DNA from 2 places in the Flexivirga sp. B27 genome. Region 1 is predicted to be linked to the other one. Evidence: riboswitches for the same ligand, from Rfam matches in the RefSeq annotation. Region 1 holds a riboswitch; the other holds the start of a gene.
The links. Region 1 has a riboswitch for ZMP and ZTP ahead of purH (bifunctional phosphoribosylaminoimidazolecarboxamide formyltransferase/IMP cyclohydrolase). Riboswitches for the same ligand answer to the same signal wherever they lie in the genome.

Region 1 (14,769 bases):
AATGCTTCAGGGTCGAGCGCCTCGCCCAGGCTGGTGGAGCCGACAATGTCGACGAAGAGTATGACGACGTGCTTGCGCACGGGCGCCTGCAGACCTCCCTGTGCGAGCGGCGCCCCGCAGTTGGGACAGAACTTCGTCCCAGCAGGCGACTCGTGGCCGCAACGCCAACAGGTGATCACGATGAGTCATTCTTCCAGACGTTCACGCCGTCGAGCGCCGCCCTGAGTAGCCGCGAGGTACGAGCGGCGTATCGAAGGGTAGCGACGAAGGAGCGTATCGAGACCAAGGAGTGGCGCGCTCATCGCCGCAGCTTGTCGGCGTTGCCAACCCAGCTGTCCACCTGGTCGCACAGCGCGGTCGCGCCTTTTCGCTCGAAGGCATCCTTGGCCGCGTCGACCGCTGTCTGCGAGGCCGTGTCGTCGCCGAGCAGGTGCTCCACGATCGCCGTGCCGACCTGGAGGAGTCCCGCATCGACGAGACTCTCGTCCGGTCGATCAACCCGCGAACTGATCTCAAGCTGCTCGAAGGCGCCCGCGCGGTCACCGTCGAGTGCGTGGTCAACCGCCGCCGTGAGCGATCGGACGTTGGCACGGACCCAGCCGAGCGCCTCTGGGAGGTCGAGCGCGAGCGCCTCCGTCACCTGGACCCGGGCCGTCATCAGATCGCCGGCGAACAGCGCCCACCGAGCCGCCGAAGCACGCAGCGCCGCCGCGTAGGCCATGGCGGTGCCACTCTCGGCCACCTCCCGACCGAGGTCGCTCGCGAACTCGGCCGCCTCGCTGAGCTTGCCCGCGGCAACCAGCGTCCGGTGGTAATGCTGCAGGTCGTAACGGGTCTCCGCACGGGCGACGCCGCGGAACGCCTTCTCGTGCAGCGCCCACTGTCGTTGTGCGTCGTCGAACCGGCCGGTGGTCGCGAGTGCGACTGCGAGCACGGCGGTCGTGGTGCCCCACAAGCCGCGGTTTCCGGAGACCACGACCTGCAGCTTCCGGGCAGCGTCGATGACTTCGTCCAGCGGTGCATTGCCGGCGTAGGAGATCTGCAGGTCCAAATTGAGCCAGACCCGCTGTTGCGCCGTCCGCTGTGCCGCCCTGCTGGCGCGCACACCATCGCGGCAGAGCTCTCGGCATGCGCTCAGATTGCCCAGGTCCGCCTCGACCTGGCTCAGGTAGACGGCTGCAAGCTCCACGGCGAAAGGATCTGCCTGCGGTTGTGCCCGGAGCTTGTCCACCATCGTCGACGCCTCCGCGCGGGCGTCGGCCAGGGTGAGCCCGCCGGTTCGTATGTCGATCAGGTGGCGCGGCACAATTGCGACCGACTGCCAGGTCGGGTCCTGGGCCATCGCTTCGTCGAGCAGGTCCAACCAGCCCTCCCAGCGCTCGATCGAGCCACCGCTGTTGCGTACGATCCCGACCGCATAGGCGACCTCGAAATGCCGCGGGTCATCGGGCGGCAAGAGCCCGAGCAGTGCATCGATGGAGTCTGGCATCGCCGGATCACCGCGAAGTTGTTGCGCTCGCAGCAGATCCATCGCCGCGTCCGCGGCTGCCTCCCGCAAGGACCGCCGTTCGTCGGCCGGTCCGTCGATCTCCTGCAACAACTCGTAGGCCCGCCGACGATGCGCCGCAACGAGTGCGACCGTGTCCGCAGCAACATTGTCACCATGCTGCGACAGCCAGTCCGCGAGCGCCGAATGCCGAGTGATGCGAGTGCGTTTCGGCATCGTTCGATAAGCGGTCTGCTGGAACACCGCCTGTGCGAAGCGGTAGTCACCCCCGTCCGCGACCTCGAAGACGTTGCGGCCCCGCAGCCGTCCGACGGCGGCGTCCGGTTGCGCTACGCCCGCGACGTCGACGACCGGCGCAAGTGGGAAACGCCGGCCGTAGACCGCCGCAACCTCCGCCACGGCACGCTCGTCGACGGTGAGCCGGTCGAGTGCGGCTTCGTAGAGCTGGCTCACCGACGCCGGCAGCCCCTCACCTGCCGCGGCGGACTGGGCGAGCAACTGGAGCACCTGCGGGTTGCCGTCGGCACGCGAGACGAGCTGATCCAGCTCGGCGTCAGCGCCCGAATCGGTGGCGCCTCCGGTGTCCCGGCGCTGCGCCGAGATCGCTTCGGCCGCAACGGCATACAGCTCGTCGGCGGCCAGCGGCACCACGTCCTCGACACGCGACTTGCGACCGCCGCCCCAGCGCGCATCGATGTCGAAGAGTTCCGGCCGGGCGAGGCAGATCGTCAGCACCGGCAGGCCACGGCTGGCCTCCGCTGTCCGACCGATGAAGTCCAGCTGCGCCGCGGTCGCCCAGTGCAGGTCGTCCCATACCGACGCGACCGGCGAGGTCGCACACATCGCGTCGAGGACCTCGTGCACAGCCCACACAACGTCCTCGACGGAAGTCTGCGCGTCGGACAGACCGACTGCTGACCGCAGGCGCTGCAGGACGGCCGACGACTCGTCCCCGAGCAGTTGCCCGACGTACGCCTGCCAGTCGGTGTCGAGGCTGCTCAACCAGCTCGCAAGTGGTGCGAACGCACCGGTGTTCATCGCATCGCACCCGCCGGCGACGACCTGCAGCTGGTCCGCACGACCCTGCGCGAACTGACGGATCAGGCGCGACTTGCCGATGCCGGGGTCACCGACATAAGTGAGCAGCCAGCCGTCCTTGCGCTGTTCCGAACGATCGGCGAGGGCGTCAAGATCGGCCAGCTCCGCCGCCCGCCCGACGAACTCCGGCTCGTGCACCTGGACCACTCGATCCTGGTCGGCTGCCACCCGAAACACCTGCTGCGGCACGGTTTTGCCCTTGTGCAGGATCTCGCCGACATCGTCGAGCACGATCTCGTCCCGCACCAACTCGGCCACAGTGTCGCCGACATACGTCTCGTCGGTGCCTGCCGCTGCCTCCAGCCGCTGCGCCGTGTTGACCGCATCACCGGTCACCGAGAACTGCCCGTCCGGCTGATGCGTCACGAAGACCTCACCGGAGTTGACGCCGATGCGGACGTGCAGCCCGACACCGATCTCGGCCTCGAACTGCCGGGAGAGCTCGCCAACCGCATCGTGTATGCCGCGCGCGGCACGCACCGCCCGGACCGCGTCGTCCTCGCGAGTGCTCGGGACACCGAAGACCGCCATGACCGCGTCCCCGATGAACTTCTCGACCGTGCCGCCCTGCTCCCAGATCGCCTTGGAGACTGCGTCGAAATAGCGAGCAAGCCTCTCCCGCAACGATTCCGGGTCGGCTGCCTCCCCCAACGTCGTCGAACCCACGATGTCGCAGAAGAGGATCACCACGTGCTTGCGCGCGGGTGCCTGCAGGCCACCCTGCGCCACCGCCGCGCCGCACGACAGGCAGAAGCGCGCCTCCCCCGGCAACTCCGCGCCGCACCGAGCACATGTCGTCATACAGCCAACCCCTCATCCCTCACGATTCCGGCCACCACCTGGCCACCACGTCGGCGAAGCCCTGCAGCGTCTTCATGCAGCGCTGTCACGCAGTTTGTCGGCATTGCCGACCCAGGTGTCGACTTGCGGCACCAGCGCCGTCGCCCCCTTGGCGGTCAACGTCTCCCTGGCCAGGTCGGCCGCCGCGGCCGAGGCGACGTCGTCACCGAGCAGCCGCTCGATGATCGCAGTCATCGTATGCATGGCGGCCGCATCCATCGGGCTTTCGTCGGGACGATCCACCCGTGCACTGATCTCCACCTGCCGCATGGCGCCGATCCGATCACCGCGCAGCGCACACTGGACGGCGATCATGTAGGCGGAGTTGGAGTCCTCCAGATAGGCCTGCATCGGCGGCAACTCGACGGTCAGCAGCTGCCTGCAGCACTCGACGGCGTAGGCCAAGTCGCCGGCGAAGATGGCGTCACGCGCCGCGACTCCGAAGAGCGCGGCTGCGAAGCTGGTCAGCTCCACCTCGCTCGCGCGCTGCGCCGAGTATCGCGCGGCATCCTGCGGGCGCCCCTCCGCCAGCAGCAGCTGGGGATAGTGCTGCAGCTCGAAGGCACGCTCCGCCGGCGATTCCTCTGCGTAGGAGTTCGTCAGCTCGTGCCACAACGACCGTGCCCCGCCCAGGTCACCGGTGCTGGCCAGCGCACCGGCCAGCACCGCTGTCGCCGTACGCCACAGCTGCCGCTGACCGGACACCATCTCCTGCAGCGTCCGCGCATCGGCGATCACCTCGGGCAACGGCGTCTGCCCGATGTATGCCGCCTGTATGTCGAAACTGCGCCACCGGCGCTCGATCGCGGTGCGACCATGCTGCCGCGCACGAGCGATGCCGGCCAGGCACTCCTGGTGACACGCGGCGAAGTTGCCCAGGTCGGCTTCGGCCTGTGCCAGCAGGTTGCAGACGATGTCGACGGCCAGCGGGTCGACCTCGTCCAACTCGCCCAGCAGGTCGAGGATCTCCAGACTCTCCTCACGAGTCTGCTCCAGACCCACATCGCCACTGCGCACCGCCGCCAGGCTGCGTGGTGCCCACCGCATGATCTGCCAGGTGGGGTCGTCACCCATGGCGTCGTCGAGCCGATCGAGCCAACGGTTCCACCGAGCCGGCTCCACCCTGGTGCGCAGGTCGCAGCCGGCATGCGCTGCCTCGAAATGCCGATCATCACCCACCGGCAGCACGTCGAGCAGTCGCTCGACGGCGTCCGGCATCCCCGGGTCACCGCGCAGCTGCATCGCCAGCAGCGACTCCAACGCCGCGTCGGCCGCCATACCCTGCAACGCGGTGCGCTCCGCCGGTGAACCCTCGATCTCCTCGAGCAGGGCGAACGCACGCTGCCGGTGCGACGCGATCAGTGCGACCGAGTCCGTCCGCACCGTGTCCCGATGCTCGCCGACCCAGTCGGCCAACGCCGAATGCCGTGTGATGCGAGTGCGTTTGGACATCGTGCGATAGGCCGTCTGCATGAAGGCCGTCTGCGCGAAGCGGTAGTCGCCGTCGGAGGCGAGCTCGAACACGTTGCGGTCCCGGAGCCGGTCGAGCACCGCGGCGGCATCGGTCACGCCGGCAACTGCGCTCACCGGCTCGGCCAGGAACCGTCGCCCGTAGACCGCTGCGGCTTCGACCATCGAGCGCTCCTCGGCGCCCAACCGGTCCAATGCGGCTTCGTAGAGCTGCGTGACCGACGCGGGCAATGCGCCGCCGGCTGCGGCCGACTGGGCGAGCAGTTGCACCACCTGCGGGTTGCCGTCGGCCCGGTCGACGAGATCCTCTGCGGTGACGGCAATATCCCCTGTTTGCAAGGCGATTCGCTCAGCGGCCAACGCCAGCATGTCGTCGTATTCGAGCGGCTCGACGTCCTCGACACGAGCCTTGCGGCCACCACCCCACGCCTCGTCGACATCGAAGAGCTCCGGCCGGGCGAGGCAGATCGTCAGCACCGGGAGCGCCCGGCACGCCGCCGCCAGTCGGCCGATGAAATCGAGCTGTGTCGCGGTCGCCCAGTGCAGGTCGTCCCACACCGACGCCACCGGCGAGGTCGCACACATCGCGGCCAGCACTGCCTGCGCAGCCCAGACGACATCCTCGGTCGAGGTCTGCGCGTCCGACATACCGACCGCGGAGCGCAGGCGCTGCAGGACAGCCGTCGACTCGTCCCCGAGCAGCTGCTCGACATACAGCTGCCAGTCGTCGGCCAGACTCGCCAGCCAGCCGGCCAGCGGCGCAAAGGCGCCGGTGCTCATCGCGTCGCACCCTCCGGCGATCACCCGCAGGCGATCCTCGCGACCACTCGCGAACTGGCGCACCAGCCGCGACTTGCCGATGCCCGGGTCGCCGACATACGTCAGCAGCCAGCCCTGTCTGCGGGCAGCCGACCGGTCGGCGAGCGCAGCCAGGTCGGCCAGCTCGACCTCGCGGCCGACGAAGGCCGGCTCGCGGACGGTGAGGGCGCGGTTCTGATCGGGCGCGACCTGGAAGACCCGCTGCGCGATGGTGCGGCCCTTGTGCACGATCTCCCCCACCTCGTCGAGCACGATCTCGTCCCGGACGAGCTCGGCGACGATGTCGCCGATATAGGTCTCGTCGGTGCCCGCAGCTGCCTCCAGCCGCTGCGCCGTGTTAACCGCGTCGCCGGTGACCGAGAACTGCCCGTCCGGCTGATGCGTCACAAACACCTCGCCGGAGTTGACCCCGATCCGCACGTGCAGCTGCTGATCGTCCCGCTCACCGTGTGCGGACAGGCCCGCCACTGCTTCGTGTATGGCGCTCGCCGAGCGCACCGCCCGGATGGCGTCGTCCTCGCGAGTGTTGGGGACACCGAAGACCGCCATGACTGCGTCGCCGATGAACTTCTCGACAGTGCCGCCCTGCTCCCAGATGGCCCTGGACACGGCATCGAAATAGCGCGCGAGGCGCTCGCGCAACGCCTCCGGATCGGCGAACTCACCGAGGCTCGTCGAGCCGACTATGTCGCAGAAGAGGATGACCACGTGCTTGCGGACCGGCGCCTGCAGATCGCCGTGCGCCACCGCGGCACCGCAGGAGGCACAGAACCGAGCACCCTCGGTCAGATTCGCCCCGCATCGTGCACACGTCACCACGTGTCGAACCTATCGTGGGGCGCCACCGAATTTCCGGACCTCGCCCGTCCACGGTCGAGCTCGCGGTGACAGTCGAGGTCGCGGGCCAGGTCACAGTCGAGGTTGCAACTGCGGTTCGCGATCCGACCCGCGCAACCGCCGCCGCGCTGCTAAGTTGGCCCGGTCACCGCACGGGCGTCAATCGTTCATTTCTCAAGGGGTTCATCCATGGCAAGCTCTCAGTTGAAGCAGATCCTCGCAGGCATCGACCTGTTCGCCGGCCTCAGCCCGGCAGCGATCTCGCAGATCGCCGAGAGCGGGTCGACGTTCCGCAGCGGCCCGGGATCCAAGGTGATCACCGAGGGCGCGAAGGACAGCGGGCTGCGGGTCGTGCTCCAGGGTTCCGCCACTGTCGTCGTCGGCGACGAGGAGCGCGGTCAGATCGGCGTCGGCGACTACGTCGGCGAGCTCTCGATGATCGACGGTGCTGCGCGCTCGGCCACGATCACCGCCGGCCCCGACGGCGTCGAGACGTTCGCGCTCTCCCCGATGGCCTTCATGCCGCTCGTGCGCGGCGACGGTGACATCGCCGCGGCACTGCTGAAGACGCTGGTGGCACGGTTGCGCAAGGTCGAAGCCGCCTCGCACAAGTAGGCATCCCGCGGCAGTAGGGACTCACCGTAGGGATTCCACGGCGGGTCCGTCAGAGGAGGAGCGCAGCGAAAGGGCTCAGCCATTGAGGCTGGGGTCGTAGGCCGAGAGCGAACTCTCGGCCCACGACAAAGCCTCAGTGTGCGAAGTGCCGCGTGCCGGTGAAGTACATCGTGATGCCGGCCTCCTCGGCCGCGTCGATTACTGCCTGGTCACGCATCGAACCACCGGGCGCGACAACGGCTTTGACCCCCGCGTCAATGAGCACCTGCAACCCGTCCGGGAAGGGGAAGAACGCGTCCGATGCGGCGACCGAGCCACGAGCCCGCTCCTCGCCGGCGCGGTTGACCGCGAGGTGGCAGGAGTCGACCCGGTTGACCTGGCCCATGCCGACGCCGACCGAGGCACCGCCGGACGCGAGCAGGATCGCGTTGGACTTCACTGCTCGTATGGCGCGCCACGCGAACTGCAGGTCGGCGAGCGTGGCGTCGTCCGCGGCCGCACCGGACACGAGTCGCCAGTTGGCGGCGTCGTCGCCGCCGGTGACGTTGCCGTCGTCGTCCTTGACAACCGCGTCGACCTTGTCGATCCGCTGCATGAGCATGCCGCCGCTGATCGGCCGAATCTGGACCGGGTCACGCTGCTGGGCGTCTTCCGAGGACAGCTTCAGCAGCCGGATCGCCTTGCGCTTGCTCAAGATCTCGACCACGCCCGGCTCGAAGTCCGGGGCGACGACGACCTCGGTGAAGATGTCCTTCACGGTCTCGGCCATCTCCACGGTCACCGGCCGGTTGGTGGCGATCACGCCGCCGAAGGCCGACATCGGGTCACATGCGTGCGCCTTGCGGTGAGCGTCCGCGATGTCCGAACCAACAGCAATGCCACAAGGATTCGCGTGCTTGATGACAGCGACGGTCGGCTGGTCGCCGTGGTCGTATGCCGCCTGCACCGCCGCGTCGGCATCGACGTAGTTGTTGTAGGACATCGCCTTGCCGAAGAGCTGCTCGGCGGAAGCAATGCCGGGGCGCCAGTGCCGGTAGAGCGCGGCACCCTGGTGGGGGTTCTCGCCATACCGCAGGTCCTGGGCCTTGTCGAAGGTCGCGCCCGACCAGCTCGGGAAACCGGTGCCGTCGCTGGTGTCGACATACACGTTGCTCAGCCAGTTGGCGACGGTGTTGTCGTAGTCGGCGGTGTGCTGGAAAGCCTGCGCTGCCAACAGCTTTCGCTCATCAAGAGTGTAGCCGCCGGCAGCAACGGCCTCGAGAGTTGCGGCATACGAGTCGGGCGAGGTGACGATCGCGACGCTGGGGTGGTTCTTCGCGGCGGCGCGCACCATCGACGGGCCGCCGATGTCGATCTGCTCGATGCACTCGTCCGGGGTCGCGCCGGAAGCGACCGTCTCGCGGAACGGGTAGAGGTTGGAGACGACGAGCTCGAACGGCGCGACGCCCAATTCGCCCAGCTGCGAGAGGTGTTCGGGGATCCGGGTGTCGGCGAGGATGCCGGCGTGGACCTTCGGGTGCAGCGTCTTGACCCGGCCGTCGAGGCACTCCGGGAAGCCGGTCAGGTCCTCGACCTTCGTGACGGGGATGCCGGCCTTCTCGATGAGAGCGGCCGAGCCACCGGTGGAGACCAGCTCGACCCCGGCGGCGTGCAGGCCGCGGGCGAGGTCCTCCAGACCGGTCTTGTCGTAGACGGAGACGAGTGCGCGCTTGATCGGACGGCGACCTTGCTGGTCGGACATGACTCTCCTTGCGAGGGTTGGCAGTTCCTGCGCGCACCCAGGCGGGCGATGCACGCGACTTCCACTCCCTGGTGGTTACCCACCTGCGCCAGTCGTGTGGGGAAAGCCTAACGGGTCCTCCGAGCGCACTCGATCTCGATACGCTCCCTCGTTCCTCGGTCGCTACTCGATCAGCGTGAGCCGACGCGCACCCGGCGCCCGTCCACGGCGAAACCGTCACGCGCCATCCGACCGACCCACTCCACGAGCTGCGGGCGCTCGGCCTCCTTGATCCGCTCGGTCAGGGTGTCGACGGTGTCGTCGTCCTCCACGGGCACGGCACACTGCGCGACGATCGCGCCGGTGTCGACACCGGCATCGACGACGAAAAGCGTTGCGCCGGCGAGCTTTACGCCATACTCCAGCGCATCGCGCGGGCCGTGTATGCCGGGAAAGCTCGGCAACAACGCGTTGTGACTGTTGAGGTAGCGCCCGCCGAACTCGGCCAGGAACCGCTCCCCCACCAGCTTCAGAAAGCCCGCCGAGATGACCAGCTGCGGTGCGTGCGCGGCCACCTGCTCGGTCAGTGCGGCATCCCATGCGTCACGGCTGTCGAAGTCACACACCCGAGACACGAATGTCGGCACGCCGGCGCGTTCGGCACGGGCAAGACCCTCGATGTCGGACCGGTCGGCACCCACGGCCGCGATCCGCACGCCGTATGCCGGGTCCTGCGCGGCATCCAGGAGCGCCTGCAGCAGCGTCCCCGAGCCGGAGACGAGCACAACAACGGGTACGGGCTCGGAAGTGGGGGCCGCGGTCACGACGACCACACTATGGGAGGGCGTGCGGACCGTGAATCAGTGGCACCCGACGTTCGGCTCGCAGGACACGATGTGCCGGCTGCGGCCTCAGCGGCGCAGCGCGCGCTTCCAGTGCAGGAACAGCGTCGCCACCAGCGCCCCGAGCAACAACTCGACCACCAACAGCGGCACGAGCAACAACGACGGGCCGATGTAGTCCAGCGACCCACCACTGACCCCGGCCGTCGACAGCCAGGTCAGCAGCAGCACGATGGCCACCGTCATGCCGACGGCCTGCGCGGCAGTGGTGGCCTTGGTCTTCAGCGACGCGTATGTCGTGAGGTTGGCCAGTGACCGATAACCGACGAACGCGCCGAGCGCCACCGGGATCAGCGGCGCGATGACGGTCCCGGTCGGCAGGGCTCCCGCGTCAGGAACGGCACCGAGCACAGGGATCATCGGCAGCAGGCCACCGTGCACCGAGGTGCTACCGACGCTCACCGCACCGATCTGCATGGCTGCTCCGGTGGTCCAACCGGCCGACCACAACAGCAGGTTGGGCAGTGCGGCCAGTTGCCCGACCCACAGCACGACGCCACCGAGGATCCCCGGCTCGAGTTGGCCGTTGAGATCCCCGATCTGTGCAGCATGGGTCAGCACCAGCAGCAGCACGATCACCAGGCCGACGGCGAGATAGCCCAGCACGGCCTCGGCCGCAGGACGCAGAGCACGGCGGGTCGAGAGCGAGATGCGTTGGTCCAGCATGGTTTTCGCCTGCTCCGCGACTGGTTCGTCGCTGCGCAGCAGTGCCCACGTGCACCCCGCGAAGCCGACCACAAGTGCCCCCGGCAGCACCGTCAGCAGATTCGGATGCGCCGGACCGCTCAGCGCGAGGCCGCAGATGACCAGGCCGGTGGCGACATACCCGCCGATGTATGCCGCGGGGCCTTCCCACCACGCGCCGCCCCGTCCGGACAGGTGGGTGAGCATCGCCTTGGCGCCCATCCGGGCGAACAGCACGGCAAGACCGGTCAGCACCAGCGGGGCAAAGGTCACGCTGTGCGTAGCACCGGCCGCGACCGACACATGGCCGCGATGCGCGAGTGCCCAACCGTCACCGGCGAAGCTCAGCGCGTCCGTCCACGTCGCAGTGCTCTGCGCGTCGGCCGCCCATGCCACCATCACCGGCAGGATCAGCACCAGCCCGAGCGTGACGGCGCCGACCGAGCCGTAGCCGGCAGCAATGGACAGCTGACGCCAGTCCCGGGGCTCGTCCGACGAGGCCAGCGCAGACGGCAGGTTGGTGCGCACGCGATCAAGAAGGCTCATGTTGTGGTCCATGGTCGCCGCCCACGGTGCGCTCGTCCGGCAGGCACGCCGGAGAACCTGCGATCGGAGCTTGTCCACAGCCGCTCCCACAGATCCATCGGTCACCGTTCCGGCGGCTACCCTCAGTGCGCGATACACAATGCCCAGAGAGGGGACTCCGTGGGGAAGATCACGTTCGGGTCCGGCGGGGCGACCGCCTCTCGGTCGACTACACACGAGGTGGACACATGAATCCCTGGCTCGCGGGCGCCATCGTCGGCTGCCTCGGCGTCCCCGTCGGGATCCTGCTGCGCCGGGCCCTGCGCACCGGGAAGTATCGCCGCGACGACGAAGTGGACACACCACGACGTGGCCACCTGTGGGTGACCATCGCCGTGCCGCTGGCGGCGCTGCTCCTCGGGCGCGCGCTGACCGAGGCGCACAACGCCGGTGTCGCGTTCGCCTACTGCGTGTGCCTGCCGCTGCTGGCAGCCCTCGCTGCGATCGACCTGGATGTGCACCGCCTACCGGACGCCCTCACCTTCCGACTCGCACCGGTCGCGGTCGTCATCGCGGCTGCGGCCAGCGTTGCGACCGGAGACTGGTTCGCGCTGCTCCGCTCGGTGCTGGCCGGGCTCGCGCTCGGGGCGGCATACCTGATCCTCTTGCTGGTCTCGCGCGGTGGCGCAGGACTCGGGCTCGGCGACGTGAAACTCGCCGTCGGACTCGGCGTCCTGCTCGGCTGGTTCTCGTGGTCGAGCGTGCTGGGCGGCACCCTCGCCGGTTTCATCCTCGGCGGCCTGTGGGCTGCCGGGCTGCTCATCAGCCGCCGCGCGACGCGCGAGACCTACATCGCTTTCGGCCCGTTCATGATCGGTGGCAGCGTCCTGGCGCTTCTCGCGTCATAGGCGGGCCGTGGCCGCTACGACCTGTCTCACGAAGACGTCAACTGCACACCAGTCATGGTCTTGAATCCCGGCAGCGTGACATTGACCAACGACGTACCGGACGGGAGTGGCGGCAGCACGGCATACAGCACCACACCGTCCCCATTGACGGAGTCGGGCAAGGTGCTGCAGACGCAGCCGGGATCCTGAGGCTCTCCGTAGGTGAAGGGATGGATGGTCTTCTTCGTCTTGGGATCGACGATCCCGAGTTGCCGGGTGTCGAACAGCGGCGGCCGGGAAAGCTGGAACGTGTTCGTAGCAACCGATTTCCCCGAGGCGCTCTTCAATCGCCAGATGACCCGGGTCGCCTGCGCGGTGCTCTTCACCTGCAGGACTTCCGCACGAACCGATGACGTGCCCACAGCTGCCTCCAACGAGCCCTTGCTCGAGGCAATCGCAGGCATATCGGCGCTCGAAGCCATCACCTTCGCGATCGCATCGTCCACGCCGGGGGAGTCCTTTCCGCCCGAGGGGGTGGACGACGCATGCTGGCCGCCGGACGAGGGCGAGGCACCCGTGGAGCTACCGGCGGAGGACGACGGACCGGACGATGAATCGTCACTGCACTCGGAGACCGAAACGGTCAGCAAGGCAGCCGCGGCCAAGGTCGCGATGCGCGTTGCGCACTTCATTGGTCGCCGCCTGTCTTGAACGTGACCGTCACTCTCCGATTGAGCTTGCGGCCCTCCTTCGTCGCATTGTCGGCGACCGGGTCGGCCTCCCCTTTGCCGGACGAACTGAACGTCAGCCCGTCCTTGTGCACCTGCTTCTCCAGCGCCTTCTGCACCGCGGCCGCACGCTTCTCCGACAGTGTCTGGTTGAACGAATCGCTGCCGGTGCTGTCGGTGTAGCCGACGACGGACACGTCCCCGTCGCCCTTCTCGTCCAGCTGCGCACTTACCTTCTTCAGCGTGCCTTTCGCCTTCGCAGTCAGCTCGGACTTGCCATAGTCGAAGAGGACGTCGGTGTCCACCGAGATGGCAGTCTTGTCTGCCGTCCGCTTCGTCGCGGTTTCGGGATCCGCGACGTTGCTTACCAGCGGCCGGATCGACAACTTGGCGTCTGCCTGCTTGATCTCGTCGGTGCTGGGCAGCTTCGGCCAGCCCTTGCCCAACACGACAGGCGACTTCGACGTGGTCGGTGACGGCAGGCTGTCCGTGACCGGCACATCAGTGATCAGGTTGCCGTAGCCGAACCGGATGGTGACGGCCTTCAGGCCGTTCGGCAATGGCGGTAGTAGCGCCCAGCCCACGAGCGGCTTCGTGGTGCCGCCGTAGTCCGTGATGTCGGACTCGTCGCTGCACAGGCACGTTCGGTCGACTGACAGCGGCAGGTAGTACTTCAGTCCCTTGGTGTCCACCGCTGCGACCGACCACGCGGCGGTGATCTCGTACGGCGTGCCGAGGCCCTTTCCCGGCATCACGGCACCCGGCTCGGCACCCTTGCCGCCCACCGAGTAGTAGACAGCGGTGCCGCCGGGAACGCGCACCACCGCGTTGATCGCAGCGTGGATGACGGCGTCCGAGGAGTCGTTGTACTCGTGGTAGGCGAAGGTGCCCGCAATGGGGATGTCACCGGCGCCGGCGGCCTCTGCCGGGGCCGCACCCACACCGGACAACAGCACGGCGGCAGATGCGGCGACGGCTCCTCCTCGGACTCACACATTGGAAAGCAAGTCGGATGTTCCTTTCTCCGGGGCAAACATTCGGGGTGTGGATGTGGCGTCACTCGACCAGACGCGCCTTCAACATATTGCGAAGCGCTTGCGCGTCGTGGCTCACGAGGCGTCCGACTTTGCACGACCGAGAGGCATAGAAAACGACCGAGAGGCATAGCAAATCCAGGGGATTTGCTACGCCTCTCGGTCAGTTGGTGCTCCTCTCGATCAGTGAGAGGTCAGAGCGACTTCAGGATCTCCCGCATCAGCTCGGCGGTCTCGGACGGCGTCTTGCCGACCTTCACACCGGCCGCCTCGAGGGCTTCCTTCTTCGCCGCGGCGGTGCCGGACGAACCGGACACGATGGCGCCCGCGTGGCCCATCGTCTTGCCCTCCGGCGCGGTGAAGCCCGCGACATACCCGACGACGGGCTTGGTCACGTGCTCCTTGATGTATGCCGCGGCGCGCTCCTCGGCGTCGCCGCCGATCTCGCCGATCATCACGATCGCCTTGGTGTCGGGGTCGGCCTCGAACGCCTCGAGCGCGTCGATGTGCGTGGTGCCGATGACCGGGTCACCGCCGATCCCGATGCCAGTGGTGAAGCCGTAGTCACGCAGCTCGTACATCATCTGGTAGGTCAACGTGCCCGACTTGGACACCAGCCCGATCGGGCCCTTGCCGGCGATGGTGTGCGGGGTGATGCCGGCCAGCGACTCGCCCGGCGTGATGATGCCGGGGCAGTTCGGGCCGATGATCCGGGTCTGCTTGCCGATCGAGTAGTTGTAGAACTCGGCGGAGTCCTTCACCGGGATGCCCTCGGTGATGACGACCAGCAGCGGGATCTCGGCGTCGATGGCCTCGATCGCGGCGTCCTTGGCGAACTTCGGCGGCACGAAGGCTACCGACACGTTGGCGCCGGTGGCCTCCATGGCCTCCTTGACGGTGCCGAAGACGGGCAGCTCCTGGCCGCCGATCTCGGCCTTGGTGCCGGCCTTGCGGGCGTTGACACCGCCGACGATGTTGGACCCGGCGTCGAGCATCAGCGCGGTGTGCTTGGAGCCCATGCCGCCCGTCATGCCCTGCACGATGATCTTGCTGTCAGCGTTCAAAAAGATTGACATTCTTGAAGATTCCTTTTTCGTATGCCG
Region 2 (14,769 bases), 110 kb from region 1:
ACTCGCTGGGATACTTCGCGACCCGGCGAGACAAGAGCGTGGTGTTCGCACCCGACGGTCAGGCCTGTGTGACCTACCGCAACGAAGGCAGTGTGAGCGTTGCCAGCGCGGACCCGATCGGCCGAGGGGCGTCGTGGCAGCCCGCGATCCAAGCATGGCTCGCCCAGTGTCGCGAGCACGGGCTCTATCCCGCCGTGCTGTCCAGCTCCGAGCGCGGGTCGCACGAGTATGTCGAAGCCGGCCTGAAGGCGTTCGCGCTCGGCGATGAAGCGATCATCGACGTCGAGACATTCTCGCTGCGCGGTCGGTCGATGCGTCCGGTCCGGCAGGCGGTCACCCGGCTCCGCCGAGCGGGCTACACCACCCAGGTGCGACGGCACAGCGAGCTGTCAGCAGAGGAGCTGCGCCGGATCGGCATACTCGCCGAGGAGTGGCGTGGGGAGGAGACCGAGCGCGGCTTCTCGATGGCGCTGAACCGGCTCGGAGATCCTGCCGACGGGCGATGCGTCATCATCACCGCCCACGATGCACACGGCGTGATCCGTGGGTTCCTGTCGTTCGTCCCGTGGGGCGTGCGCGGAGCGTCCCTGGACCTGATGCGGCGCGACCGGGACGCCGAGAACGGCCTGAACGAATACCTGGTGTCGGAGCTGATCGAGGCAGCGCCCGAGCACGGCATACGACGGATCTCGTTGAATTTCGCGGTCTTCCGAGAGGTGTTCAGCAGCGCGGACCAGGTGGGCGCCGGCCCGATCACCCGGTTCAACGACGCGGCGTTGTCCTTCGCCTCGCGCTTCTTCCAGCTCGAGACGCTTTATCGCTCCAACGACAAGTACAAGCCGACGTGGGTGCCGCGACTGCTTTGCTACGACCCGGCGCTGACCGTGCCGCGCGCCGGGCTGGCCATGGGCATCGCTGAGGGCTTCGTCCCGATGATCGGCCCGCGCGTGCTGACCGGACCTCGACCGTCGGACGTGCAGCCACCGCGACCGGAGCCGTGGTTCGTGGACCGGGTGCGCGAGCAGGAGTCCGCGTTGCTGTTGCCGGCTCCGCCGCCGGTGCACCTGTCGGAGCAGCAGCGCGTGCGCCGAGACAAGCTCGAGGTGCTGGACGAGGCGGGCGTCAGCGGCTATCCGGTCGCGGTCGCCCGGACCGGCCGCGTCTACGACATCCGGCGCCGGTACGCAGACGTGCCCGCGGGACAGGTCACCGGCGACGAGGTGTCGATCGCCGGCCGAGTGCGGGCGCTGCGCGACCTCGGCGGCGTCTGCTTCGCCGTGCTGGAGGACGGCCACGAAGCTCTGCAGGTGATGGTCACCGCGAGTGAGTCACCCGCCGACGCACGGTCACTGTGGCGCAGCACGGTCGACCTTGGGGACCTGGTCAGCGTGACCGGTCCCGTCGCCACGTCGCGCAACGGAGAGCTATCGGTCCTCCTGCACTCCTGGCAGATGGCCGCCAAGTGCCTGCGGCCGATCCCCGGCCCCGGGGTGCTGCCGGCCGAGGAGACGCGGGTCCGCAACCGGTCGCTCGCGCTCCTGCTGGACCGGGATGCGCGCGAACTGCTCGTCCAGCGGTCGGCCGCCATACGAGCACTGCGGGACTCCTTCCAGGCAGCCGGCTTCCTGGAGGTCGAGACACCCATGCTGCAGCCGGTCCACGGCGGCGCAGCCGCGCGACCGTTCGCGACACACATCAACGCCTACAACATGGGCCTCTACCTGCGGATCGCGCCGGAGCTCTATCTCAAGCGGCTGGCGGTCGGCGGGATGCAGCGCATCTTCGAGATCGGCCGCAACTTCCGCAACGAGGGCGCGGACGCCACGCACAACCCCGAGTTCACCTCGCTGGAGGCCTACGCGGCGTATGCCGACTACGTCTCGATGCGTGAGCTGACCCGGCAGGTGTTGATCGACGTCGCAACCGCTGTGCACGGGCGGCCGATCGCGTTGCGCCCCAACACATCCGGTGGGTATGACCAGATCGACCTGACCAGGCCGTGGCCCGAGGTGACCGTGCACGACGCGGTGTCGCGAGCGGCCGGTGTGCCGCTGACGTCGGACTCGGACCGGGACGCGGTGGCAGCGGTCTGCCGGGCCCACGACATCACGGTCCGTGCCGAGCAGACGGCCGGACACCTCGTCATGGAGCTCTACGAAGCACTGGTCGAGAAGCAGACGACATACCCGACCTTCTACTGTGACTTCCCCGTCGAGGTCTCGCCGCTCGCTCGGCGGCACCGCGACGACCCGCGGCTGACCGAGCAGTGGGACCTGGTCGCCTATGGCACCGAATTGGGCACGGCCTACAGCGAACTCACCGATCCGATCGATCAGCGGCAGCGCTTCACCGCGCAATCGCTGGCCGCGGCCGCCGGCGACGTGGAGGCCATGCAGGTCGACGAGGCGTTCCTCGCGGGCCTGGAGCTGGGTATGCCGCCGACCGGCGGCCTGGGGCTCGGAGTGGACCGGATCGTGATGATGCTGACCGGACAGAACATCAAGGCCACGCTCGCGTTCCCCTTCGTGCGCCCGCAGGCCTGACCCTCAGCGGATCTCCGGCAGACTCGACCAGGGGAAGTCGATCCACAGATCCGTGCGTTTCCAGACGTATTCGCACTTCACGACCGACCGCGACTTCTCGTAGATGACCGCTGAACGGGTCTCCTTGACGTGGCCTTCGCAGAACTCGCGCACCAGGTTGAGCGTGCCGCCGGTGTCCGCGACGTCGTCGAGGATGAGCACGGTGGCGCCGGACAGGTCGACCGGCTGCGGGACGGGCGGCAGCATCACCGGCATGGGCAGGCGCTCGTCGACGCCGGTGTAGAACTCCACGTTGAGCACGTGCACGTTCTTCATGCCGAGTGCGTAACTGATCGCGCCCGCCGGGATGAGACCGCCGCGTGCGATGGAGATGATCAGGTCGGGCCGGTAGCCGTCGTCGTGGATCGTCTGGGCGAGCTCGCGGCTCGCCCTGCCGAACAGGTCCCAGGTGAGCACCTCGCGCTGCTGAGTCATGGCCCCATTGAACTCCAAGCCGCCGGATCCGTCTCGTTAAGGTGGCGACATGGTGGACCGCGAGCAACAGGCAGCGATGACGACGCCCGGGCCGGAGAGCGACGCAGACATCCCGGATTATGTGCACGCACTGGGGATCCCCGGGCTTGCCGACGTGCACGTGCACTTCCTGCCGGAGCCGATGCTGCGGAAGGTGTGGGCCTACTTCGACGGCGCCGAGGAGCACTACGGCGCACCGTGGCCGATCACCTACCGCTTCGACGAGGCGACGCGCATCGCGGTGCTACGCGGCTTCGGGGTGCGGGCGATCCCGGCGCTGACCTATCCGCACAAGCCGGGGATGGCGCGCTGGCTGAACGAGTGGAACACCGAATTCGCCCGCCGCGTGCCGGACAGCATCCACTGCGCCACGCTCTATCCGGAGCCGGACGTCGCTTCGTATGTCGCGGACGCCCTCGCGTCGGGTGCCCGCTTGTTCAAGATGCACGTGCAGGTCGGTGCCTTCGCTCCGGACGACGAGTTGCTGGAGCCCGGCTGGGAGCAGCTGGAGGCGGCGGGCGTGCCTGTCGTCATACATGCTGGATCTGCCCCGTTGCCAGGCGAATTCACCGGATCTGAGCGTGTCGCTCGCGTGCTGGCCAAGCACCCCGAGTTGACCCTCGTCGTCGCGCATGCGGGCATGCCGGAGTATCACGAGTTCGCCGACCTCGTGGAGCGCTACGAGCACGTGCACCTGGACACGACGATGGTGGCGACGGACTACACGGAGCGTTTCGCACCGCTACCGGGCGATTACGTCGCGCGGCTCGGCGAGTTGCGTGAGCGTGTGGTGCTCGGCTCGGACTACCCGAACATCCCCTATCCCTACGCGCACCAGTTGGCCGCCCTGGCGCGGCTGGACCTGGGCGACGACTGGATGCGGGATGTGTTGTGGCACAACGGTGCCCGGCTCATGCTGATTGAGTAGCGACGAAGGAGCGTATCGAGATCGATCAGTGGCTCTGCAGCTCAGCGAGGAGCTGGTCGCGGTCGGTCACCGGTGCCTGGCAGACGAACCCGTGACAGACGTATGCCGCGGGTCGTCCGTCGACCAGCGGCCGGTCCGCCAACAGCGGGCTGCCCGGTCGGTCCGGGAGGCCGTGCACGATCACGGCACCTGCGGTCGGTGCTTCCCAGGCCGACGTGACCAGCCCGCGTGCCGCACGTCCCTCGCCGGCGACCGCGACCTGCACGGGGCCGGCCAACGCGGACTCTGCGACGGCGAGTGCCCAACCGGCGAATCGCGGTGCCTGCGAGGCGATCTGAGCCATGACCGACAGCCCGCGCTCGGAGCGTTCGCGGGCTGCTGTGTCCCCGGTCAGCGCGCTCAGTAGGAGAAGCGCTCCGGCCAGACTCGACGTGCCGCACGGCTCCGCGTTGTCGCCGGACCCACGCGGTGTGAAGAAGAGCTGCTCGCCGTCCGAGGCGGCATCGCGGAAACCACCCGAATCGTCGGCGAAGAGCCGCTGCGCGTCGGTCAGCAACTCGCGCGCCGAGGTCAGGAAGCGCTCCTCACCGGTCGCCTGGTGGAGCACGAGCAGGGCCTCGGCGAAGTTGCCGTAGTCGTCGGCCACACCCAGTGCCGCACTGACCCGCCCGTCCAGCGAGGTGCGGCGCAGCCGGCCGTCGACGAGGTGCCGGTCCAGGATGAAGTCCGCGGCTCGCGTTGCCGCGTCGAGCCATTCGGACTCGTGCAGGATCATCGCTGCCTCCGCGAGTGCGCTGATGGCCAGGCCGTTCCAGGACGTGACGACCTTGGCATCGCGGTCCGGCTGCGGCCGCTGCGCGCGATGCGCGAGCAGTGTCGCGCGGGTCGACTGCCACCAGGCCTCGTCCTCGGGGTCCTGCGCCAGCTGCAGGGTTGAGGTGCCGTGCTCGAAGGTGCCGTCCGCAGTGACACCCAACAGGTCGGCGGCACGGGTGCCCTCGGTGGCACCGAGCACGTCCTGCAGCTCGGTGGGGGACCAGACGTAGGTCGCACCCTCGGTGCCGGCCGTGTCCGCATCGAGTGCGCTGGCGAAACCGCCTTCCGCGGTGCCGAGATCGCGGATCACGAATTGTGCTGTCTCCACGGCGATCCGGGCAGCAAGTGGACTCCGCGACGCTCGCCACAGATGCGCGTAGACACGCAGCAGTTGGGCGTTGTCATAGAGCATCTTCTCGAAGTGCGGCACGGTCCAGGTGGCGTCCACGCTGTAGCGGGCGAACCCTCCGGCGAGCTGGTCGTAGATGCCGCCGCGGGCCATGGCCTCGCAGGTGTGCTCAGCCATCTGTAGTGCGGTCTGCTGACCGGTCCGGGCGTGATGCCGCAGGAGGAACTCCAGCACCATCGACGGCGGGAACTTCGGTGCGCCACCGAAGCCGCCATAGGTCTGGTCGTAGGAGTGGGCGAGTGCGTCGACGGCGGCCGCGGTGAGGTCGGCGGTGAACGCTGCCGGTGCGCTGCGCTCCGCGGCTGCAGCGAGCTGGGTCGCCACGTTGCTGCCCGAAGCCCTGACCTCGTCGCGCTGGGTCTGCCAGGCATGAGTTGCGGCCGAAAGTAGCTGCAGGAACTGTGGTTTCGGCAGGTAGGTGCCGGCGAAGAACGGCTCGCCCTCCGGCGTCAGCAGGCACGTCATCGGCCAGCCACCGCTGCCGGTCATCGCCGTCGTGGCCGTCATGTATGCCGCGTCGATGTCCGGCCGCTCCTCGCGGTCCACCTTGATCGCGACGAAGGACGTGTTGATCGCTTCCGCCACCTGCGAGTCCTCGAACGACTCGTGCGCCATCACGTGGCACCAGTGACAGGCGGCATACCCGACCGACAACAGGATCGGCACGTCGCGCTCGATCGCCTCACGCAGTGCGTCGGGTCCCCACTCCTGCCAGTCGACGGGGTTGTCGGCGTGCTGGCGGAGGTAGGGGCTGAGGGAGTCCGCGAGTCGGTTGGCCATGTGCCCAGCCTGTCACCTTCAACGGCGGAGTGCGGCCAGGCCCTCGGACTGCCCGGAGCGGCGCAGCGCATCGGCCACGAAGCCGCTGGAGAGCAACTCGTCGAGCAGTTGGTTGAGCCAGGCGATCGTGTCCGGATGAACCGTCGGCCGCGTCGCCATCGCCTGGCTGATCTGCATGAACGGCTCGTCGATGACGCGGAGTCCGGAGTGGGCGGCGACATACGCAGTGACCGGCTCGCGGATGCCGGCGGCCACGTCGAGCGACTGCTCGGCGAAAACCGTTGTGCCGTCGACTCCGCGGACGATCGTCGCGTGCTCGAGCGTGCGGGTGAGGAAGAGGTCGTATGCCGAGCCCTCCTTCACTCCGATCCGGACGCCGGGCTGGTCGATGTCGGCGGGTGTGCTGTGTGGCGAGTTATCGGGCACGGCATACACCCCGTCGATCAGGACGTATGGCGCCGTGAAGCGGACCGCCTCGGCGCGGGCGGGCTCGTCCGCGAGGAACGCGAGCGTGGCGTGTCCCTCGGTGAGTTCGGCGAAGGACTTGCGGGCGGCGTCGAAACAGGTGAAGTGCACCTCGACGCCCAGTCGGTCGGCGATCTCGCGGGAGAGGTCGACGGTGATGCCGCCGGGCGCATCGCTCGTGCCGTTCGCGAGCACCGCGTTGCCGAGGTTGATGGACGCGCGCAGTGTCCCGCCCGGGGCCAGATCTGCGCGGACTTGGTCGGTCGTCGAGGTCATGCACCGATCGTAGAGGCGCTGGTGGCGTCGCGGCGAGCCGCTGCTGACAGCAGCGAAACCTAGTAGGTGGCAACGGGTTTCACGGATGCTTGCAGCATGTCCGATGAAGAAGTCAGACCACCACATCCACTCGGCAAGCAGGTTGCGGAGCAGTTGCTCGACCAGCGGGTGATCGTCCTGGACACCGCGCTCGACGACGAGATCGGCACCCGGCTCATCTCGCAGCTCTACCTGCTCTCGGCCGCCGACCCGCGGGCCGACATCAGCTTCTGGATCAACTCTCCGGGCGGCTCCGTGCCGGCGATGCTCGCGATCATGGACGTCATGCGGGCGATCCCGAACGACGTGTCGACCCTCGCGCTCGGATTGGCCTGCAGCGCAGGACAATTCATCCTGACGGCGGGGGAGAAGGGCAAGCGCTTCGCGCTCCCGCACTCCAAGATCCTGATGCACCAGGGCAGTGCCGGTTTCGGCGGCACCGCAGTCGACATCGAGTTGCAGGCCGACGACCTGCGACAGACACGCGACACCGTGCTCGGCATCACCGCCGAACTCACCGGCCAGCCGCTCCCGCGCATCTTCGAGGACTCGCTGCGCGACCGGTGGTACACCGCTGAGCAGGCGGTCGCCTATGGGTTCATCGACGAGGTCATCACTGACATGAACCACGTCAAACCGCGGAAAACACCTGTGGGACTGGGAGGTTCGGAGAAATGAGTTCTTACACGATCCCCAACGTGATCGCGCCGTCGCCGCGGGGCGACCGGGTGATGGATGTTTACAGCCACTTGCTTTCCGAACGCATCGTCTATCTCGGCACCGAGATCGACGACGGAGTGTCCAACGCGCTCATCGCGCAGATCCTGCACCTGGAGTCGACCAACCCCGACCAGGAGATCAACCTCTACATCAACTCGCCCGGCGGATCGCTGACCGCAACGTTCGCCGTGTATGACGCCATGCGGTTCGTCCGATCCCCGGTCGCGACGACTTGTGTCGGTCAGGCGTGCTCGACGGCGGCGATCCTGCTCGCGGCAGGTGCGCCGGGCCGGCGCAGCGTGCTGCCGCACTCCAGAGTCCTGCTGCACCAGCCGTCCGGGAGCGGCCGGGGCGCCATACCGGACATCATCCTGGCTGCGGACGAGGTCATCCGGTTGCGCTCGGAGGCGGAGGAAGTGCTGGCGCACCACACCGGCCAGCCGATCGACGTGCTGCGCAAGGACACCGATCGCGACCGGATCTTCACCCCGCAGGCAGCGGTCGACTACGGGCTGGCCGACGAGGTGATGGACTACCGGTCCTGAGCTGCTCCACACGACGTGCCCCGGTGAGCGAAAGTTGGGAGTCCCGCGAAGTATCGGAGCGAGGTACGAGCGGAGAACTTCGTGGGGTGGCTAGGCAGCAAGTGCGACGGGGCCGCGCATGGAAGTCGTGGCACTGGAGGTCGTTGCCGATCGGGTCGAGCCGACGCTGCGCAGCTCGATCACCTGCTGTGCGCGGTCGAGCGCGGTCATGCGCAGCAACTCGCGGACCGTCAGGTCGGTGACCTCGGCAAGCGTGCAGTCGAGCGCTCCTGCGATCGCCGCGACGATCTCCGACGAAGGATCCTTGCGACCGCGCTCGACCTCAGAGAGGTATTGCGCGGAGATCCCGGCGCGCTGTGCTGTCTCGGTGATGGTGCGGCGGCGGTGCAGCCGGACCCGGCGCAATTGCCCGCCGAGGACGTCCCGCCAGAGCGGCTCGACCGGCGTCTGTCCGGGCGGTCGGATTGCGGTCGTCGCGGATGTGTCGGTGGTTTGCTGTCGCAGCTGTCGCACGTCACCCATACGTCGACGGTAGGCCCGCGACGCGCTCGCGGCATACCGTTTTCTGCTCAGGGCAGAAGCCCGCGGACAAGACCCAGCCCACCCATCGGCCAATGACGGCTTCCTCGCCGAGAGACGGCGAAATGGGACCGTCACTCGACGGGCGGACCGTCACTCGGCGAGCACTGGTCGGTCAGCGGCGCTCACACGCTCACTCGGGGTAGGCGCCGGGCGGGAGGACAGCAGGGTCCGAGACGGCGCAGTCCGGCGTGCGGCGCTCGGCGACCTGCGGGCGCTCCGGCTCGCGGACCGAGGGGACGAGTGCGAGTGCCACCATCGCAGCCGCGCCGACGGCGAGCATTGCGTGCAGCACGCCGACGTGCTCGCCGAGCAGCCCGAGCAGTGGTGGGCCGGCGAGGAACGCGGTGTAGGCGATGGTGCTGATGACCGAGATCCGCGCGTTCGCCTGTGCCGGGTCGTCGGCGGCGGCGCTCATCCCGACCGGGAACCCGAGCGAGACGCCGAGGCCCCAGATGACGATGCCGACGTAGGCCACAGCAGTCGGGCCGAAGACGACAACGAGACTGCCGATGATCGCGAGACTGAAGCAGACGCGGAGCACCGGCACCCGACCGAACCGGTCGAGCAGCTTCGTGCCGACGAGACGCCCGGCTGTCATACAGGACAGGAAGACGGCGAACGCGAGCACGCCTGCCCACTTCGGCACGTGGTGACCCTCGACGAATGCCAGGGACATCCAGTCGTTCGCAGTGCCCTCGGTGAATGCGGCGACGAGGGTGACGACGCCGATGAGCAACACGCGGGGATCGAGCCAGGCATTGCGAGTCGAAACCCGTTCCGGGGTGGGAGTTTTCGGAGTGTCATCGGCGAGGCGAGGCACGGTCTGGAAGTTGCCGGATGCCCACATGCCGATGCCCGCGATGAGGCACATCATCACGCCGACGTGGAGCCAGACGGGGACTCGAGCGGCAGTGACTGCGGCACCGATGAGCGCGGCCAGCACGGTGCCGCCGCTGAACATCGCGTGGAAGCGGGGCATGATCGAGCGCCCCAGATGGCGCTCGGCGATCGCGCCCTCGAGGTTCATCACGACGTCCCAGACACCGATGCCCCAGCCGGCGATCATCAGGAATGCGACCGCGGTCCAGTGGTGGTGCGTGCCGACGGCGATGGCTGTGCAGATGTATGCCGTCGCGGTCAGCAACGACCCCAGGCGCACTGTGCGACGGGCGCCGAGCCGACCGACGATCCACCCCGACATCGGCAGGCCGAGGACACTGCCGATCGACCCGGAGATGAGGAAGAGTCCGAGGCCGGCAGCGGAGAGGTGCAGCAGTGACTTGATGTCCGGCAGTCGGGCGGCGAAGGTCGCGAAGGCGGCGCCGTTCAGCGCGAACATCACCGTGACCGCGGTGATGGCCCTGCGGATCTGGGCAGGGTCCGGCCGGGCGGGCGAGGAAACCGCTGCCCGATCGGTCATCGTCATGGTGTCTCTTCCGGAGCTGGGATGGCGTCGAATCGATTCGATCGAATCGATTCGATAGTCTGCTCCCATGTCGGTCGGAGGTCAAGCCGGAAGCGGCTCAGGATGCGCGTGACGTTGCGCGACGTGGCCGAGCGCGCGGGCGTCGCGACATCGACGGCATCGCTGGTCTTCAGCGGCAACAAGCCGGTGGCCGCCGAGACGGCCGAGCGGGTCCAGGCAGCGGCTGCTGAGCTCGGCTACGGCGGTCCGGACCCGATGGCTTCGTCGCTGCGGCACGGGCGCAGCGGAGTGATCGCCGCCGTGGTGGAGCGTCGCATCCTGCACGCCTTCCGGGACCCGTATGTCGTGTCGGTCCTCGACGGGTTGTCGCAAGTCGTCGGCGAGCTGGGCTGCGGTTTGCTCCTGTTGCCCGACACCGCAGAGGGGTATGGCGACAGCGGACCCCAAGTGTCGCGCGTGGCAGCGGATGCTGCGGTATTCATGCTGTGCGGTGACGAGAACAACGTGCTGGCAACACAATTCGCCAGTCGCGGGGTGCCGGTCGTGGGCACGGGCGCGCCGCGGGGCGCCGACGTGCAGGTGACCGCTGACGAGCGAGCGGCGTCACGCAGCGTCGCGCAGCTGCTGCACGATCTTGGGCATCGACGGGTCGGACACGTGATGATGCCGCTGGCCTGGGGCGGCTCGACGGGGCGACGCACGATCACCCAGGTGCGGGCCAGTCGCTTCCCGGACACGCGCGAGCGGGCGATCGGGGTGCGTGACGTCTTCCGGACGGCACCGCTGATCGAGGCGCAGGAGCCGGACTTCGACTCCGGGTATGCCGCCGCCGGTCTGTTGCTGGGCGCGTCGCCGCGTCCGACCGCGATCATCGCGCAGAGCGACCTGCTGGCCGCGGGGGCTGTGCAGGCAGCGGTGGATCGCGGGCTGCGTGTGCCGGAGGACCTGTCGGTGACCGGGTATGACGGTGTCTCGTTGCCGTGGTTCCCGCGGACGCTGACCACGATCGACCAGCACCCGATCGACAAGGGCCGCGCTGTCGGTGATGCGGTGCGTGCGCTGCTCGCCGGTGAATCCGTGTCGGATGTCGTCGTGCCGGTGACGCTGCGTGAGGGTGACACCACCGGTCCGGTTCCTGGGGCCTGATCGCCGACTGACGCATGTGGCATCGACTGACGCATTTGCAAATGCGTCAGTCGATGGCAGATGCGTCAGTGGGTAGATTCACCGTCGATGGACACTTCCTTGTGGCGACACGAACCCGCCGGCTATCGCTGCCCGTTCTGCGCGTTCCTGCGCGGGGAGTGGGACGACCGCAACGCGGCGACGGATCTCATCGTGCGCCGCGAGCTGGTCTTCGCCCGGATCGCGCCGAAATGGTGGCCGGAGAACGACGGTGGGGCGCTCGTCATACCGAACGAGCATGTGGAGAACCTCTACGAGCTGCCCGTCGAGGTCGGTCATGCACTGATGGACCTGACCCGGGATGTCGCGATTGCGATGCGGGAAACGTATGGATGTCAGGGAGTTTCGACTCGCCAGCACAATGAGCCGGCCGGCGACCAGGATGTCTGGCACCTGCACGTGCATGTCCTCCCGAGGTATGACGGGGACGATCTCTACGTGCGGCATCGCGGGGCGCGTTACGTTGACGCCGGAGCACGTGCCGACTTCGCTGACCGGCTGCGCGCATCGCTGGACTGAGCGCACACGACTGGCGAAGGTGGGGCAGCACCGGGGAGTGTGAGTTCGTCGTATCGCCCGCTTGGGTACGACTCCTGATCGGAAGAGGAGTCTGCCGATGGCCACCACTGCACAGACCCTGGACCGCACCGCCGTGTCCCGGAAGATCTTCGCCGACGTCGCGGAACGTGCCGCGAATTTCGCTGCGACACAGGGACGATCACCATGCCTCGCCACGGTGCTGATCGGTGACGATCCCGCGTCGCACACCTACGTCCGGATGAAGCAACGCCGCGCCGGCCAGCTCGGGCTGGAGTCGCGGCGTGTCCAGGTGCACACCGGAAGGCATCGTCCGGCTGCTCGACGCCTACGACCTACCGATCGCCGGCAAGCGGGTGTGCGTCGTCGGGCGCAGCGCGATCCTCGGCAAGCCGGTCGGCCTGTTGCTGCTGGCGCGGGACGCCACGGTGACCTTCTGCCACTCGCGCACCGGCGACCTGGCCGCTCAGGTCGCCGAGGCAGACATCGTGGTCGTGGACGCGGGCTACAACCCGGGGAACGTTGGAGACGTTGAGTTCTCGGTGGCTGCGTCGCGAGCGTCATACATCACGCCGGTGCCGGGCGGTGTCGGGCCGATGACCATCGCGGTGCTGATGGAGCAGACGGCGACTGCGGCGGAGCAGCGCGTCTCCTAAGACTTGGCCGGCAGCTGGTAGGCCACCGTGTGGCGGGGTTCGTAGACCTGGATGTCGTTCGTGCCGGGCACCTCGACGTCGATCGCGATCCCGTAGCCGCGATCCTCCGGCACACCTCGCAGGTGCGCCCCGCGCTCGGTGAGCTCGCGCGCCGTCGCCTCGACGTCGTCGCAGACCAGACTCATCACGTGCTGTGGCGCGCCGGCGCCATGGCTCGGCATCAACGGATGGACACCGAGTTCGCTGGGTCCGGTGCCGAAGATGAGCCAACTCGTGGCGTCGCCGGGGTCGGCCCCGGCATCGCTGGAATCGGCGTCGCTGACGAACGGCCACTGCAACACGTCGCGGAAGAAGGCGCGGGTCGCCGGTGGGTCGGACGAGTAGATCAGCGTGTGCACGGCCGTCAGCATCTCCTCAGACTAGTGCGGAGGTGCGTTGCGCCGGCCGGAAATCGGATGCGGTCGTCCGGTTGCTCGCCATACGTTCGAGACATGCGCCCACCCGATGCCGGCTTTGCCGACCCGCGACTCGCCGTCCTCTACGACCACTTCGATGACGACCGCAGTGACCTGGATGTCTACGCGGCGATGTTCGACGAGCTGGACGTGCACAAGATCGTCGACGTCGGCTGCGGAACCGGTTGTCTCGCAGTGCTGCTCGCGGAGCGCGGGCTCGAGGTCACCGGCGTAGATCCGGCGGTCGCGTCGCTCGATGTCGCACGTGGCAAGCCGTATGCCGACCGAGTGACCTGGGTGAAGGGTGACGCGACCGCACTGGCCGGCCGGGTGAGTGATGCCGACCTGGCGGTGATGACCGGCAATGTCGCGCAGGTCTTCGTGGACGACGCGGACTGGGCGGCGACCCTGGGCGCCATACACGAGGTGCTGCGGGACGGAGGATGGCTCGTCTTCGAGACGCGCCGGCCGGAGATGCGGGCCTGGGAGACATGGACGACACCGCCGACCGAGGTGGTGCTGCCGGACGGGCGCCGAGGGACGGACTCGATGACCGTGACCGAGATCCAGTTGCCACTGGTGACCTTCGAGTCGACCCTCGAACTTGCCGGCGAGACGCTGAAATCGGTGTCGACACTACGTTTTCGTGAGTATGACGAAATCGTCGCCGACCTGGAGCAGCACGGCTTCGAGGTCGCTGAGGTGCGTGATGCACCGGACCGTCCGGGCAGGGAATGGGTCTTCCTCGCACGGCGTCGGTGAGTCATTGGAAGTCGCGGGACTTGCTGCGCACGTGGATCGTGAGGTGCTCCAGGCGATCCGCGAGCAGGTTGGTGACGCCGTCCTCGGACCGCTCGAGGATGCCGCGCACCACCATGGCGGGCGACGACCTCGCGATGCGCCGGTAACGGTGCCACACCCCTTTGGACACAATGACATTCAGGATGCCGGTCTCGTCCTCGACATTGACGAAGGTGATGCCGCCGGCCGTCGCGGGTCGCTGCCGGTGGGTGATCACGCCACCGACGTGCACTCGGCGGCCGGTCTGGAAACCTTGCAACTGCTCGATCGGCAGCACACCGCGCGCATCCAGGTCGGCGCGGACGTGCCGGATCGGGTGGTCGCCCGGGCTGATCCCGGTGGCCTGCAGGTCGTGCATCAGCAACTCGCCGATCGACAGCTCCGGCAACAGCGGCGGTTGGTAGGGCACGCGCACCGGCAACTGGTCGCCACGGATCGACGCCGCCTCGGCCGAGCGCCACAACGCATCCCGGCGTGAGCCGGTCAGTCTGTCGAGCGCCCCGGAGAGCGAAAGAGCCTCCATCTGCTCGGTGTTCAGGTCAGCACGCCGTGCGAGATCAGCTAGATCGGTGAACGGACCGTCGAGATCACGAGTCCGCACGATGCGCTCGGCGGCCTTCTCACCGAGCGCGGTGATGTCGGCCAGCCCGAGCCGCACCGCGAAGTGCCAGTCGCGCCGGTGCTGCCGCCAGTCGGGCGCGGCGTCGGTGTCGAAGTCACCGATCTCCTCCTGGGTGTGGTCGCGCAGGCAGTCGTCGTCGCCGCCGCGATGGTCGAGCGCGTCGGGGGAGTCCGGCTCCAGGTCGGCGTGCACGCTGGAGCGCGACAGGTCCGGTGACAACACCTCGACACCGTGCCGCCGCGCATCGCCGGTGAGCGTCTGCGGCGAGTAGAAACCCATTGGCTGGGAGCGCAGCAGACCGGCCAAAAACGCTGCGGGGTAATGCAATTTGAGCCATGAGCTGGCATAGACCAGCACCGCGAAACTCAGCGCGTGCGACTCGGCGAAACCGAAGTTGGCGAACGCCTCGATCTTGGTGTAGATCTCCTCCGCAGTCTCCGGCGGTATGCCGTTGCGGGCCATCCCGTCATA

Region 2: linked by a shared signal. The riboswitch ahead of ACSZL9_RS08915 (tetrahydrofolate dehydrogenase/cyclohydrolase catalytic domain-containing protein) and the one ahead of purH (bifunctional phosphoribosylaminoimidazolecarboxamide formyltransferase/IMP cyclohydrolase) in region 1 are both predicted to bind ZMP and ZTP.

What each region holds. Positions count from the first base shown of each region.
Region 1 is NZ_JBPYUM010000002.1:113,261-128,029, reverse strand. Features, by position in the region: gene ACSZL9_RS09460 (adenylate/guanylate cyclase domain-containing protein) at 1-80, opposite strand, end outside; partial or broken gene ACSZL9_RS09455 (zinc-ribbon domain-containing protein) at 111-179, opposite strand; gene ACSZL9_RS09450 (adenylate/guanylate cyclase domain-containing protein) at 299-3,406, opposite strand; gene ACSZL9_RS09445 (adenylate/guanylate cyclase domain-containing protein) at 3,479-6,481, opposite strand; gene ACSZL9_RS09440 (cyclic nucleotide-binding domain-containing protein) at 6,761-7,186, shown strand; gene purH (bifunctional phosphoribosylaminoimidazolecarboxamide formyltransferase/IMP cyclohydrolase) at 7,320-8,927, opposite strand; ZMP/ZTP riboswitch at 8,956-9,033, opposite strand; gene purN (phosphoribosylglycinamide formyltransferase) at 9,098-9,730, opposite strand; gene ACSZL9_RS09425 (cell division protein PerM) at 9,818-11,038, opposite strand; gene ACSZL9_RS09420 (prepilin peptidase) at 11,266-11,925, shown strand; gene ACSZL9_RS09415 (hypothetical protein) at 11,952-12,410, opposite strand; gene ACSZL9_RS09410 (OmpA family protein) at 12,593-13,588, opposite strand; gene sucD (succinate--CoA ligase subunit alpha) at 13,861-14,742, opposite strand.
Region 2 is NZ_JBPYUM010000002.1:1,032-15,800, forward strand. Features, by position in the region: gene lysX (bifunctional lysylphosphatidylglycerol synthetase/lysine--tRNA ligase LysX) at 1-2,543, shown strand, start outside; gene ACSZL9_RS08865 (phosphoribosyltransferase) at 2,547-3,017, opposite strand; gene ACSZL9_RS08870 (amidohydrolase family protein) at 3,067-3,984, shown strand; gene ACSZL9_RS08875 (thioredoxin domain-containing protein) at 4,010-5,989, opposite strand; gene ACSZL9_RS08880 (transporter substrate-binding domain-containing protein) at 6,008-6,730, opposite strand; gene ACSZL9_RS08885 (ClpP family protease) at 6,827-7,447, shown strand; gene ACSZL9_RS08890 (ClpP family protease) at 7,444-8,034, shown strand; gene ACSZL9_RS08895 (helix-turn-helix domain-containing protein) at 8,125-8,556, opposite strand; gene ACSZL9_RS08900 (MFS transporter) at 8,747-10,042, opposite strand; gene ACSZL9_RS08905 (LacI family DNA-binding transcriptional regulator) at 10,145-11,188, shown strand; gene ACSZL9_RS08910 (HIT family protein) at 11,276-11,746, shown strand; ZMP/ZTP riboswitch at 11,743-11,820, shown strand; partial or broken gene ACSZL9_RS08915 (tetrahydrofolate dehydrogenase/cyclohydrolase catalytic domain-containing protein) at 11,844-12,002, shown strand; gene ACSZL9_RS08920 (hypothetical protein) at 12,049-12,420, shown strand; gene ACSZL9_RS08925 (VOC family protein) at 12,417-12,830, opposite strand; gene ACSZL9_RS08930 (class I SAM-dependent methyltransferase) at 12,912-13,637, shown strand; gene ACSZL9_RS08935 (error-prone DNA polymerase) at 13,639-14,769, opposite strand, start outside.